2 linked regions of the Actinoalloteichus fjordicus genome follow. The main gene of each other region encodes a partner of the protein of the gene in region 2 in a complex. Links are inferred from orthologs where the notes say so. Each region holds a gene or a part of one and is shown on either strand. Other genes may lie near its edges.

Region 1 (6,903 bases), 3.8 Mb from region 2 along the record:
GCCGCCAGCCGCTCCTGCACGTGTGCCGCGCGGGGCGCCGAGACCACCGGGTTGCTGCCGAAGACGAGCAGGGCGCGCGGCCCGTCGTCCCGGCCGAGTGCGTCGAGCAGCTCGTAGGCCGAGCGGCCCGGGCCGGGCAGCTCGGCCGGGTCGACGCCCCAGACTCCGGCGACGTGCGCGCGAGCCGCCGGATCGTCGAGTCGCCGATAGCCGGGCAGCTGGTCGGCCTTCTGACCGTGTTCACGCCCGCCCTGGCCGTTGCCCTGCCCGGTGAGGCAGCCGAAGCCCGCGCCAGGCGTGCCCGGCAGCCCCAGGGCCAGCGACAGGTTGATCCAGGCCGAGACGGTGTCGGCGCCGTCGGAGTGCTGCTCGGTGCCGCGCGCGGTCAGCACGTAGGCGCGGTCGGCCTCGGCGAGCAGCCGCACCGCAGCGTGCTGGTCGGCCGCCGACACCCCGGTCACCCGCTCGACGCGCTCCGGCCACCAGGCCGCCGCCGCCCGCCAGGCCGCGTCGAGGCCGCTGGTCCGCGACTGGACGTAGGCGTGATCGACCAGGCCGTCCAGTACTGCCGCGTGCAGCATCCCGAGGGCCAGCGCCAGATCCGTGCCGGGGGTCGGCTGCAGGTGCAGCGCGGCCTGCTCCGCCGTCGGTGTCCGGCGAGGATCGATCACGATCAGTCCGCCCCGATCGGCCGTCCGCCGCAGGTGGCCGACGAAGGGCGGCATGGTCTCCGAGGGATTGGCGCCGATCAGCAGCACCGCGTCCGCCGCGCCGAGGTCGGCGACCGGAAACGGCATCCCGCGATCCAGCCCGAACGCCCGCATGCCCGCTGCGGCCGCCGAGGACATGCAGAACCGACCGTTGTAGTCGATCTGCGAGGTGCCCAGCGCAACCCGCGCGAACTTGCCGAGCAGATACGCCTTCTCGTTGGTCAGCCCGCCGCCGCCGAAGACCCCGACCGAGTCGGGGCCGTGCTCGGCGCGCAGCCCGCGCAGCTCGGCGGCGATCCGGTCCAGCGCCGTCTCCCAGCTCACCGGCCGCAGCGGCGCGTCCCGCCGGGGCCGGGCCAGCGGGGTCGTCAGCCTGCCCGGCGAGGTCAGCACCGTCGCCGAGGTCCAGCCCTTCTGACAGAGTCCGCCCCGGTTGGTGGGGAAGTCCCTCGGCGCGACCTCCAGCGTGCGGGTCGTCACCGTCATCGCGCACTGGAGCGCGCAGTAGGGGCAGTGGGTGGCGACCTCGGCGCCCGGCCCGCCGGTGTCGGCGGTCCCGCCTTCGCCGACGATCTCCTCGGGTGCCCGAGGCGCGGTGACCTGCGACATCGTGTGCCTCCTCGTTGGCGGGCCCGCCGTGCGCCCGGCGTTCGCCGCGTCTCGCAGGCCGCTCGCACCGCCCGGTCCGCGCCGACGCGTCCGCGCCGGGCCCGCGTCGGCGGGTGCGGATCACCGACGCTAGGCACCCGCTGTTACTCGGGCGTGGCGTCGCGTTTCCGGCAGGCGAAATCGTCTGCGCAGGCCTTGACGGTCTGCGGTGAGGTCCGGCGTCTGCCCGCCTGCTACCCTCGGCTCTCGGGTCCGGCTGCGTTCCGTGGCGGCCGTGACCGTCTTCCGCGAGGCCTGACCCGCTCGGTCGGTGTTCGTGGTGCTCGCGACCTGCAGGCTGTGGGCGCCCCCGACTGATCGCGGGCTGGTGCGGAGTCGCACGGAACCCGGATATAAGGAGACACCAGACCGTGGCACTGTCCACTGCCGAGAAGAAGTCGATCCTCGCCGAGTACGGCGTGCACGAGTCCGACACGGGCTCCCCGGAGGCTCAGGTCGCGATGCTGACCAAGCGCATCAGCGGCCTCACCGAGCACCTGAAGCAGCACAAGCACGACCACCACTCGCGTCGTGGCCTGTTGCTGCTGGTCGGCCGCCGTCGTCGACTGCTCAACTACCTGACGAAGGTCGACATCTCGCGTTACCGTTCGTTGATCAGCAGGCTCGGCCTGCGTCGTTGATCTGATCCGCCTCGCGGGCGCGGCCGACTCGGTCGCGCCCGCGACGTGGGCAAAGAGGAGTGGCCGCCGCACGTGAAGACGCCGATCGGGAACAGTTCGCCGGTCCTCGGTAGTGGTTCTCGGGACACACGGTCCCGTGGACTTCGATCGATGACCGGCCACGTTCGAACCTGCTCCCGTGTCTCGCGCGCTCCGGCCCGTTGACACAAGGAGAGAACTACGTGACAGACACTGATTTCACCGAGGCCACCGCGACCATCGACAACGGTCGCTTCGGCACTCGGACGGTCCGTTTCGAGACCGGTCGCTTCGCCCGCCAGGCGGCGGGCAGCGTCGCCGCCTATCTCGACGACGAGACCATGCTGCTCTCGGCGACCACCGCGTCCAAGCACCCGAAGGAGCACTTCGACTTCTTCCCGCTGACGGTGGACGTCGAGGAGCGGATGTACGCCGCGGGCCGCATCCCCGGCTCGTTCTTCCGCCGGGAGGGCCGTCCCTCCACCGACGCGATCCTGACGTGCAGGCTGATCGACCGGCCGCTGCGGCCGTCGTTCGTCGAGGGCCTGCGCAACGAGGTCCAGGTCGTCGTCACCGTGATGAGCCTGACCCCCGGTGACCTGTACGACGTGCTGGCCATCAACGCGGCCTCCGCCTCCACCCAGCTCTCCGGCCTGCCCTTCTCCGGTCCGGTCGGCGGCGTCCGCGTCGCGCTGATCGAGAACCAGTGGGTGGCCTTCCCGACCCACGAGCAGCTCGAGGGCGCCGTCTTCGACATGGTCGTCGCCGGTCGCATCGTCGGCGACGACGTCGCGATCATGATGGTCGAGGCCGAGGCGCCCGAGCACGTCCTCTCGCTGATCGAGAACGACGCGCCCGCGCCGACCGAGGAGATCGTCGCCCAGGGTCTCGAGGCGGCCAAGCCGTTCCTGAAGGCCCTGTGCGAGGCCCAGCAGCAGCTGGCCGACTCCTCGGCCAAGGAGACGGTGACCTTCCCGCGCTTCCTCGCCTACGAGGAGGACATGTTCGCGGCGGTGGAGCGGGTGGCCGCCACCGAGCTGGCCGAGGCGCTGACCATCGCGGGCAAGCAGGAGCGCGAGGCCCGCATCGACGAGGTCAAGGCCAGGACGCTCACCGAGATCGGTCTCGGCGAGGGCGAGGCCTTCCACGGGCGGGACAAGGAGGTCGGCGCGGCGTTCCGCTCGCTGACCAAGAAGCTCGTCCGCAACCGGGTGCTCCGGGACAAGGTCCGGATGGACGGCCGAGGCCTGGCCGACATCCGCAGCCTCTCCTCCGAGGTCTCGGTGATCCCGCGCGTGCACGGCTCGGCGCTGTTCGAGCGCGGCGAGACCCAGATCCTGGGCATCACCACGCTGAACATGCTGCGGCTCGAGCAGAACCTGGACACGCTCGCGCCGGAGACCACCAAGCGCTACATGCACCACTACAACTTCCCGCCCTTCTCCACCGGTGAGACCGGCCGCGTCGGCTCGCCCAAGCGGCGGGAGATCGGCCACGGCGCGCTGGCCGAGCGGGCCCTGATGCCGGTGCTGCCCTCGCGCTCGGAGTTCCCGTACGCGATCCGGCAGGTGTCCGAGGCGCTGGGCTCCAACGGCTCCACCTCGATGGGCTCGGTCTGCGCCTCGACGCTGTCCCTGCTCAACGCGGGCGTGCCGCTGAAGGCTCCGGTCGCGGGCATCGCGATGGGCCTGGTCTCCGACGAGGTCGACGGCGAGACCCGCTACGTGGCGCTGACCGACATCCTCGGTGCCGAGGACGCCTACGGCGACATGGACTTCAAGGTCGCGGGCACCAAGGACTTCGTGACGGCTCTCCAACTCGACACGAAGCTCGACGGCATCCCGTCCGACGTGCTGGCCCAGGCGCTCCGGCAGGCCTACGACGCCCGACTCACCATCCTGGAGGTCATCGCCGAGGCGATCGACCGTCCGGACGAGATGAGCCCGTACGCCCCGCGCGTCACCAGCGTGAAGATCCCGGTCGACAAGATCGGCGAGGTCATCGGCCCGAAGGGCAAGATGATCAACTCGATCACCGAGGAGACCGGCGCGGACATCTCCATCGAGGACGACGGCACGATCTACGTCGGCGCGGTGGACGGTCCCTCGGCCGAGGCGGCGGTGGACAAGATCAACGCCATCGCCAACCCGCAGCTGCCGAAGATCGGCGAGCGCTTCCTGGGCACCGTCGTCAAGACGGCCGCCTTCGGCGCCTTCGTCTCGTTGGTCCCCGGTCGGGACGGCCTCGTGCACATCTCCAAGCTGGGCAACGGCAAGCGGATCGCCAAGGTCGAGGACGTCGTCAAGGTCGGCGACAAGATCCGGGTCGAGATCGCCGACATCGACAACCGGGGCAAGATCAGCCTGGTGCCGGTCGCCGAGACCGAGTCGACGGAGAACGGTGCGGCCCCCGCCGAGGGCGCGGTCGCCGCCCCGTCGTCGGAGTCCACGACGGCGTGACGATCAGCGACAGGACGGCCGCGGGTCCCGACGGGGCCCGCGGCCTTCGCGACACACCTGACTCTCACACCGGGCTCGCCGGGCATCTTCAGGACGCGGGTACCACCGTCGTCCTGGACTCCGACGAGACGGGACGCATCGTGCGGCGCACCGTGCTGCCCAGCGGACTCCGGGTGGTCACCGAGCGGATGCCGGGGCTGCGTTCGGCCTCGGTGGGCATGTGGGTCGCCGCAGGCTCCCGCGACGAGACCGGCCCGGAGGCGGGCGCCGCCCACTACCTGGAGCACCTGCTCTTCAAGGGCACCCGCAGGCGCAGCGCGACGCAGATCGCCGAGGAGGCGGACGCCGTCGGCGGCGAGCTGAACGCGTTCACCTCCAAAGAGCACACCTGCTACTACGCGCACATGCTCGACGAGGACCTGCCGCTGGCCATGGACCTCGTGTGCGACGTCGTGTTCGACGCACTGCTGACGGACCAGGACGTCGAGATCGAGCGCGGGGTGGTGCTCGAGGAGATCGCCATCCGGGACGACGATCCCGAGGATCTCCTGCACGAGGCGTTCAGCGCCGCACTCCTGGGCGAGCACGCGCTCGGTAGGCCGGTCCTGGGCACCGAGGAGTCGATCGGCGCCATGACGCCGGATCGGCTGCGCACCTTCTATCGCCGCAGTTACACCCCGTCCAGGATGGTGCTGGCGGTCGCGGGCAACATCGAGCACGACGAGGTGTTGCGGCTGCTCGACCGGGCGCTCGCCGAGCGGGAGCCCGCCGACGGCGAGACCGCAGGCGCCCGCCCCGCCGCGCCGAGGCGGGGACGAGCCGGCCTCGTCCAGGTGCGCGATCTCGTGCTGCATTCCGACGAGACCGAGCAGGCCCATCTGATGCTCGGCATGCCCGGCCTGGACCGCCACGACGAGCGGCGCCAGGTGCTCGGCGTGCTCAGCGCCGCCCTCGGGGGCGGAATGAGCTCGCGGCTCTTCCAGGAGATCCGGGAGCGGCGCGGACTGGCCTACTCGGTGTACTCCTCCGATGCGTGCTACTCCGACGCGGGCAGCCTCGCCGTCTACGCGGGCTGCCAGCCCGCCCGGCTCGGCGAGGTCGCGGGCGTGGTGCGCTCGGTGCTCGCGGAGGTGGCCGAGGGCGGACTCACCGAGGCGGAGGTGGCCAGGGGGCGCGGGCAGCTGCGCGGCGGCCTGGTCCTCGGCCTGGAGGACAGCGCCTCCCGGATGACCAGGCTGGGCAAGCGGGAGCTGAACTTCGGCACCCAGCTCGGCGTGGACGACCAGCTCCGACAGATCGACGCCGTCGGCGTCGACCAGGTCTCCGTGCTCGCCGCGGACCTGTTGCGACGCCCGATCAGTGCGGCCGTGGTGGGCCCGTACGCTCACGTCGGCGAACTGCCCGTCGAGGTGCAAGAGGTGACGAGATGAACGCGGCGGAGACCGGGAACGGTCCGATCCGAGTCGGGGTGATCGGCGGACGAGGCAGGATGGGCTCCGAGGTCTGTCGAGCCGTGGAGGCGGCCCCGGATCTCGAACTGGCGGCGGTCGTCGACGAGGGCGACTCGCTGTCCGCCCTCGTCGACGCGGGCACGCAGGTCGCCGTGGACTTCACCCATCCCGGCGTGGTGCTCGACGGGATCCGCTTCTGCGTGGAGCAGGGCATCCACGCGGTGGTCGGCACGACCGGTCTCGACGAGCAGCGGTTGGCAACCATTCGGGGCTGGCTGGAGCCGCATCCCGACCGGGGCGTGCTCATCGCGCCGAACTTCGCCATCGGCGCCGTGCTCACCATGAAGTTCGCCGAGATCGCGGCCCGCTACTTCGAGTCGGCCGAGGTCATCGAGCTGCATCACCCGCGAAAGGCGGACGCCCCCTCCGGCACCGCCGACCACACCGCCAGGGTGATCGCCGCCGCGCGGAGGTCCGCCGGACTCGGCGCGGCCCCCGACGCCACCACCCAGGAGCTGGCCGGGGCGCGCGGCGCCTCGGTCGACGACGTGCGGGTGCACTCGGTGCGGCTGGCGGGCCTCGTCGCTCACCAGGAGGTGCTCTTCGGCACCGAGGGGGAGACGTTGACCCTGCGGCACGATTCGCTGGACCGGAAGTCGTTCATGCCGGGGGTGCTGCTCGGCGTGCGCAAGGTGTCGGACCTGCCCGGTCTGACCGTGGGCATCGAGGGGTTGCTGGAACTGTGATCACCGCCCGTCGGGTGGCGATCCTGCTGACCGCCGTCCTCGTGGTCTACCTCTGGCTGTTGGCAGGCCGCGCGTTCATCCTGCTTCGCTCCGGCGACGCCGTGGCCGTGGTGCTCGGCGTCGCCATCCTGGTGCTGCCGGTCCTGGGCCTGTGGATGGTCATCGCGACCTGGCGGTTCGGCGCCCGCACAGCAGCGCTCGGCGAGCGGCTGGCCGAGGAGGGCGGACTC
Region 2 (6,880 bases):
TCAGCAGGCCGAGGGGCAGGCCGACCTGTCTGGTGAGGCCGATCACGCCGGGGACGACGAGCAGGATCAGACCCACCGCGAACATCACCAGCGCACCGATGGTGCTTCGTCGCAGCCGAGGCAGCGGCGGCGGCTCCGGCGGCTCGAAGTGGCCCTCGTCCGGGACCGGCTCGACCGGCGGCGGGGTGGGCTCGGGCGCGGGTTCCGGCTCGACGTGCTTCTCGCGGGCGGGACGCTCCTCGCGCTCGGCTCGGCGAGCGCGCTGGCCGCCGCGCTCCGCATCGGCCTGCTCGTCCTGCGGCCAGCTCGGCACCGCATCCGACTCGCGCTTCAGGCCCGCCACGATCTCGGCGAACGCGGCGTCGATGTCCTCGGGCCCGTCTGCGCTGCCCATGCCGCGTGTCATGACCGGCTCCCGGCTCGTTCGTCGGCCACTCGTCTCACGAACTCGACACTGCGCGCGAAGATCTGCGGGGCGTCATGATCGAGCGTCGCGACGTGGGAGCTGTCGGGCAGCGGCATCTGCACGAGGTCCGCGCTGCGAACGCCGTCGGCGATGATCTGCGAGTTCACCGGCTCCACGACCGGGTCGGCTGGCGAGGTGCACAGCACCATGGGCGCAGTGACCACCGGCAGGTCGGCTCGGACCAGCCGCCACAGCTGCGCCAGACTCGCCATCGCCCGGAGCGGGAGGCGGTCGTAGGCGATCTCCGCCACATCCGGCTTGGCGATGCCCCCGGCGATGCCGGGTAGCGAAGGCCACACCCTGGACAGCACCGGCAGCGCGGCGATCCCCTTGCGCAAGGACATCACCGACGGGTTGACCAACATCACCCCGGCGACCTGGGCGCCGCGTTGCTGGGCGAGTCGCAACGCGAGCGTCCCGCCCATCGACTGGCCGAAGACGAAGACCGAGTCGCAGCGGGAGCGCAGCTCGTCGAACGCATCGGCATCACAGTCGTACCAGTCCTGCCAGCGAGTTCGGTTCAGCTCACGCCAGTGTGTTCCATGGCCCGGGAGCAGCGGCGATCGCACGCTGAACCCGGCCTCGGCGAGATGTCGCGCCCAGGGCCGCATGCTCTGCGGCGACCCTGTGAAGCCATGGCAGAGCAGGACACCGATCTCACCGGAGGCGTCGTGACTGAACGGCTCGGCACCGGCCATCACGGGCACCGTCGCCTCCCTCGCATCCGTGATCGACACCGCAGAGAAGCGGCAGCGCCATCGTGCCACGCTCACCGGACCTGCGGGAGGAAAGCCCGCCTGACGGACGGTCGAGTCTCGCCGCTATCACAGACGCTCACGTTGTGCGACCGGTGGTGTGGTCCGTACTCTTGGTCGGCGATGCCCGCAGGCTGGTCCGCCGAGCGGTGGTCGTTAGGGAGGCGCGCGGTCAGTGGTCTACTGGTTGATGAAGCACATCTTCTTGGGACCCCTAATGCGGTTGTTCTTTCGGCCTCGGATCGAGGGTGCCGAAAACATTCCGCAGCAAGGCGGGGCGATCCTCGCGGGTAACCACGTGGCGGTGGCCGATTCCTTCTTCATGCCGTTGAAGATCCCTCGGCGGGTGACCTTCCTCGCCAAGCGGGAGTACTTCACCGGCAAGGGGATCAAGGGACGGCTGAAGAAGCTGTTCTTCACCTCGATCGGGCAGGTGCCCATCGATCGCTCCGGCGGCTCGGCGGCGCAGGCGACGATGAACACGGCCGTGCGACTGCTCAAGGAGGGCAGGCTGCTCGGCATCTACCCCGAGGGCACCCGCTCCCCGGACGGCAGGCTGTACAAGGGCAAGACGGGTGTGGCGCGCATGGCGCTGGAGTCGGAGGTCCCGGTGATCCCCGTGGTGGTCTTCGGCACGGACAAGGCCAACCCGATCGGCTCCAAGATGTGGCGGCCCTACCCGATCAGGATCGTCGTCGGGAAGCCGCTGGACTTCTCCCGCTACGAGGGTCTGGCCGGTGACCGGTTCGTCGAGCGATCGATCACCGACGAGATCATGTACGCCCTGATGGAGCTGTCCGGCCAGGAGTACGTCGACGTCTACGCCACCAAGGCCAAGGCCGAGCTCTCCGGCGAGGTCGACGCCGCGACGAAGACCCGGCAGACGGGCGATCGGCTTCCGGAGTCCAAGGCGGGCTGACCGGCAGCCCAGGTCTCGGCGACCCGACCGCCCCGAACGCGAACCGCGTCCCTGGCGGAGTGCCGCCCGGAGCCATCCCGCAACCCACCGGTCGCCTGCCCCGTGCGAGGTGGCCGTGATCCGATGCCGCGCGTGACGCCGCGCCTCGGCGGGGTCGATCGGCTGCGGGCGGGCACCACCGGGCGGGACGCCGCACTTCCGCGCTGACCGGCCCGCGCTGGCCACGGAAGGGGCCTCCCGCATCCACTCGGACGGCGAGGCCCTTCGGCATGCGGGACGGGATGGGGACGAGGCCTCACTCCGGGCCCACACCGTCTGCACGGCCCGAGGAGCCGTTCGTGGACCTCGTCCACCGCCGGGCGCGATCTTGCTCTTCTCCGCGCGAATCACGGCGGCACGGCAGGCGCGCGCCTCGCCCGGACGACGCCGACCCTTAGGGTGGTTCGGTGCGTTACTTCTACGACTGCGAGTTCATCGAGGACGGCACGACGATCGAGCTGGTCTCGATCGGGGCAGTCGACGAGCAGGGCCGCGAGTTCTATGCGGTGTCCACCGAGTTCGACCCGGACAGGGCAGGCCAGTGGGTGCGGCGCAACGTACTGCCCAAGCTTCCCCCGCCTGCGGACCGGGCCTGGCAGAGCCGCGATGCGATCCGCCGGAACCTGCTGGAGTACCTGCGCGAGCCGGGGGAGGACATCGAGTTGTGGGCGTGGTTCGCCGCCTACGACCACGTCGCACTCGCCCAGCTCTGGGGTGCCATGCCCGCGCTGCCGCGCCCCGTGCCCCGGTTCACCCGCGAACTGCGACAGCGCTGGGAGGACGTCGGTAGACCCACCCTGCCGCCCGCCCCGTTGGACGCGCACGACGCGCTGGCCGACGCCCGCCACAATCTGGCCCGCTGGCGCGTCATCCAGCGACACTGGGAGGAGCGCAACGCCGCGGCGGGCTCTTCGGCATCGCCGTCCCACTAGATCGACGGCCGACGAATCCGGCCTGGCCGCAGGCGTCGATCATGTCGATGCGGGGTCGGATGGTCCACCCCCATTGCTGCACCGATCCAGTTCGTGGCAGGCTCACGGCGCCCCTGTTCTTCACTGCGGACGCTCGGGCGTGGCGCTGCCGGTAGGTCGGAGAACGGTCGGGCACGGCGAGGCCGGTCGGTCCGACCGGCGAGGCTGACACAGGAGGCGAGACGAGAAGATGCGCATCGGTGTGCTCACCGGCGGCGGCGACTGTCCGGGTCTGAACGCGGTCATCCGTGCGGTGGTCCGCAAGGGCGTCGAGGTCTACGGGCACGAATTCGTCGGGTTCCGCAACGGTTGGAGAGGCCCGATCGAGGGACTGACCAAGCCGCTCGGGCTCGACCAGGTGGAGGACATCCTCACCAGGGGCGGGACCATCCTGGGCTCCTCCAGGACCAACCCGTACAAGGTCGAGGGCGGTGTCGACGCCATCCGCGCGACGTTGGCCGACCAGGGTGTCGACGCGCTGGTCGCGATCGGCGGCGAGGACACCCTCGGCGTGGCGAAGCGGCTGACCGACGACGGCATCGGCGTCGTCGGCGTCCCGAAGACGATCGACAACGACCTCAACGCCACCGACTACACCTTCGGCTTCGACACGGCGGTCCACATCGCCACCGAGGCCATCGACCGACTGCGGACCACGGCGGAGTCCCACCACCGCGCGCTGGTCGTGGAGGTCATGGGCCGTCACGCGGGCTGGATCGCGCTGCACTCCGGCCTGGCCGGTGGCGCGAACGTGATCCTGACCCCGGAGCGCGAGTTCGACATCGACCAGGTCGTCGGCTGGGTCGAGCGGCGCTTCGAGCGGGAGTACGCCCCGATCATCGTCGTCGCCGAGGGCGCGGTGCCCAAGGGCGGCGAGGCCGTGCTCAGCCACGGCGAGAAGGACGCGTTCGGCCACGTCCGCCTCGGCGGCGTCGGCAACTGGCTGGCGGAGGAGATCGCCACCAGGACCGGCAAGGAGTCGCGGGCGGTCGTCCTCGGCCACGTCCAGCGCGGCGGCACCCCGACGGCCTACGACCGGGTGCTGGCCACCCGCTTCGGCCTGCACGCCATCGACGCGGTGCACGACTCCGACTTCGGCGTGATGGTCGCCCTGCGCGGCACCGACATCGTCCGGGTCAAGCTGGCCGAGGCCACCGCCGAACTCAAGACCGTCCCGGCCTCGCGGTACGCCGAGGCCGAGGTCTTCTTCGGCTGATCCACCCCACTTGGCGCGTCCGGCGACGTGGGCTCACCCCCGCCCGCCGAGACGCGCCGAGACGGTGGGATCGGGGGCCCATTGGCTCGCAATCGGCCTGCAGAACGCGGTCGTCGGTTGAGCCCGTTCACACTGGAGGCTGTACGAGGACCGTCGGCCGCCACAACTAGGCTCGGTCGTATGAGAGCCGACGTTACGACTAAGGGGATGGCGGACGTCGACCCGGTCGTGAGTGCTCGTATGAAGCAGGTACGCAGCCGCGACACGACTCCAGAACTACGGTTACGCACCGAGCTGCATCGACGAGGGCTGCGTTATAGGGTCGACCGCAGGCCGGTGCCAGCACTCCGCCGGCGGGCGGACATCGTCTTCGGGCCTGCTCGGCTCTCGGTGATGGTGGACGGTTGTTTCTGGCATGGGTGCCCTGATCATCACCGGCCCTCGCGACGGAACTCTCAGTTCTGGTCGGACAAGATCGCTGCGAATCAGCGCCGAGATCGGGAGACGGACGTATTGCTGACGGAGGCGGGATGGCTGGTGATCCGAATATGGGAGCACGAGAACCCAATTGCCGCCGCCGATCGGGTTGAGGCGGCAGTCACGTCTCGGCGCGGGATTCGTTGCCAGTGAAGCCATTCCAGACGAGCAGACTTTTTCTCATCACGATGTGCCAGGCTGCTGCGAGGTTCTCCTGCCGAGTCTCACCATCGACTCGGCCGACGTATCGACAGTGAGTTCGTCCTTCGGTGTAAAAGCGTAGGTAGGCATAGACACGTCTCCCACTCTGTTTCAGTTCGATTGACCCACGTGTCGTCCGCCCATCAGGCAGCTTGATCACCCGCACGTGCCTGCCACGTGCGGCGAGATCCTGTTCCAATGCCCGTTCGACCGGGGACTGGTCGGGAGCCGGTCGCCAGGCGTCCTCTGACTGCGGGGCGCCGCGCCAGCCCGAGTCACCGCTCACGAGACGGCCGCGCGCATCGCAGTCATGGGGTACAGCGCTTCGGCCACAGCACGGGCGAATACCTCCCCAAGTCGTACAGGAACGGCATTGCCCAACTGTCGCATTTGTTCAGTTCGAGGCCCAGATAGAAGCCATTGATCCGGAAAGGTCATTGCCCGAGCCACTTCGCGGACGGTCATGTACCGGTGGGTTCCATCGTCCTTGAGTAGCACATTCTCCCCACCGGGAACGCCATGCACTCCTGCTTTCACGGTCTTCGCGGGACGGTCTAGAAGATTTGGCGTGTGGCCCTTATATATCCGTGCCCCGGGCCAGCCGATGTGGTGGAAGAAGTGCGGGTGGCTTTCTCCGGGGGCAATCTCCGGCAGCGGGTGTGGCTGAATACCCTCCAGTGTCCCCGCCAGGTCTTCCGGTGCGTAGCTCAATGCGTCACGAAGAGTTCGCCATGGCAGCCGGGTCCTTGCTTCCTCCAAGTCCAGACTGCTCGGCCGGCGGAACCTCTCCAGATGATGGGTGCTTGGCGAAGTACCGTGCCTGTCCCAATATCCTCCAGATTCCGGGTCCTGATCTTCCCACAAGCTCGCTTCTGAATGGGTCGATATAGGCGTCTTCCAGTCGACCGCCAGGTCATTGCGAAATGCGACGATAATGATTCGGTTTCGAACCTGTGGGACGCCGTAGTCTGCGGCGTTGACTGTGATTGGGTAGACCGAATAGCGCTCCGACGGGTCGCTGGGATCGTGTTTTAGTATGTCAAGCAGTCTGCCGTTGTGGTCTGACCATTCTTCTGAGTCATCTCGTTCTTCGAATGGGGCGCGAAGCTCATTCAAGATGTACTTGAAATAGTCATTGAAGCTTGGGCGAAGTAGTCCTCGGACATTCTCGCAGACAATCGCCTTCGGTCTTGTCTCGCGAACAACTCGAAACAGCTCAGGGAACATGTTTCGAGCGTCTTCGTCGCCTTTGTGGACCCCGCCGAGGCTGAAGGGTTGGCACGGTGGCCCTCCCGCTACGACGTCCACCTTCCCCTCCAAATTCTTGAAGACGCTCTTCTCAAACCGTCCCCCGTCGACGAGTTCGCGGATGTCTCCTTCGATCAGCGGCCATGAGTCGTTGATCGATCGGTCTTGGTTGAGCCCCGTCGACCAGTCGATGGCTCCGTTCTCCCGGAGGGTCTCGCATGCGCGCTTCGCGGACTCGTTGCAGAGGAGGTGTCGGAAGCCGGCGTTGTGCATGGCCTGCGCGAGTCCCCCACCGCCAGTGAATAGCTCAATGCTGGTGCCGATTTCCGTCGGCGTAGGGCGTGACCTGCCCTGTTGGCGGGAAGCTGCCATCCTGGTCATGGCCGAACCCTACCGCGGGGACTGCTCAGCGGAAGGCGGCGGTGGCTAGAACACCAGTTCGAGTTGCGTGGTTCACGCGGTGGTGTGATGCGGGTCATGGGCGGTAGGCTCCCGGTGGACCAGGGGTGATGGAGAGGACGTTGGGGATGGCGAACAGTGCCGAGTTTCGTCTCAGCATTATGAAAGCTTTGGGGGACCAACTGCTGG

What was found.
Region 1: UA74_RS24945 (region 2) and UA74_RS09480 share a complex: the UniProt entries of both Bacillus subtilis proteins name them as parts of the possible RNA degradosome complex. The link is inferred for Actinoalloteichus fjordicus from one-to-one orthologs.

What each region holds. Positions count from the first base shown.
Region 1 is NZ_CP016076.1:2,092,475-2,099,377, forward strand. Bases 1,884-4,848 are described here. They hold UA74_RS09480 (polyribonucleotide nucleotidyltransferase), read left to right. Parts: upstream 1,884-2,220; coding sequence 2,221-4,476; downstream 4,477-4,848. Other genes in these bases: rpsO (30S ribosomal protein S15), read left to right, coding at 1,884-1,999; UA74_RS09485 (M16 family metallopeptidase), read left to right, coding at 4,590-4,848. Outside these bases: UA74_RS09470 (molybdopterin oxidoreductase family protein), read right to left, coding at 1-1,319; more of rpsO, read left to right, coding at 1,730-1,883; more of UA74_RS09485, read left to right, coding at 4,849-5,906; dapB (4-hydroxy-tetrahydrodipicolinate reductase), read left to right, coding at 5,903-6,673; UA74_RS09495 (tetratricopeptide repeat protein), read left to right, coding at 6,673-6,903. UniProt on the Bacillus subtilis protein: Involved in mRNA degradation. Catalyzes the phosphorolysis of single-stranded polyribonucleotides processively in the 3'- to 5'-direction. Necessary for competence development in Bacillus subtilis.
Region 2 is NZ_CP016076.1:5,857,075-5,863,954, reverse strand. What follows is about bases 2,412-5,353. They hold UA74_RS24945 (6-phosphofructokinase), read left to right. Parts: upstream 2,412-3,340; coding sequence 3,341-4,366; downstream 4,367-5,353. Other genes in these bases: UA74_RS24935 (DNA cytosine methyltransferase), read right to left, coding at 5,327-5,353; UA74_RS24940 (very short patch repair endonuclease), read left to right, coding at 4,547-4,996; UA74_RS24950 (polyadenylate-specific 3'-exoribonuclease AS), read left to right, coding at 2,587-3,111. Also shown: UA74_RS24965 (hypothetical protein), read right to left, coding at 1-406; UA74_RS24960 (alpha/beta hydrolase), read right to left, coding at 403-1,173; UA74_RS24955 (lysophospholipid acyltransferase family protein), read left to right, coding at 1,397-2,140; more of UA74_RS24935, read right to left, coding at 5,354-6,673; UA74_RS32420 (GIY-YIG nuclease family protein), read left to right, coding at 6,820-6,880. UniProt on the Bacillus subtilis protein: Catalyzes the phosphorylation of D-fructose 6-phosphate to fructose 1,6-bisphosphate by ATP, the first committing step of glycolysis.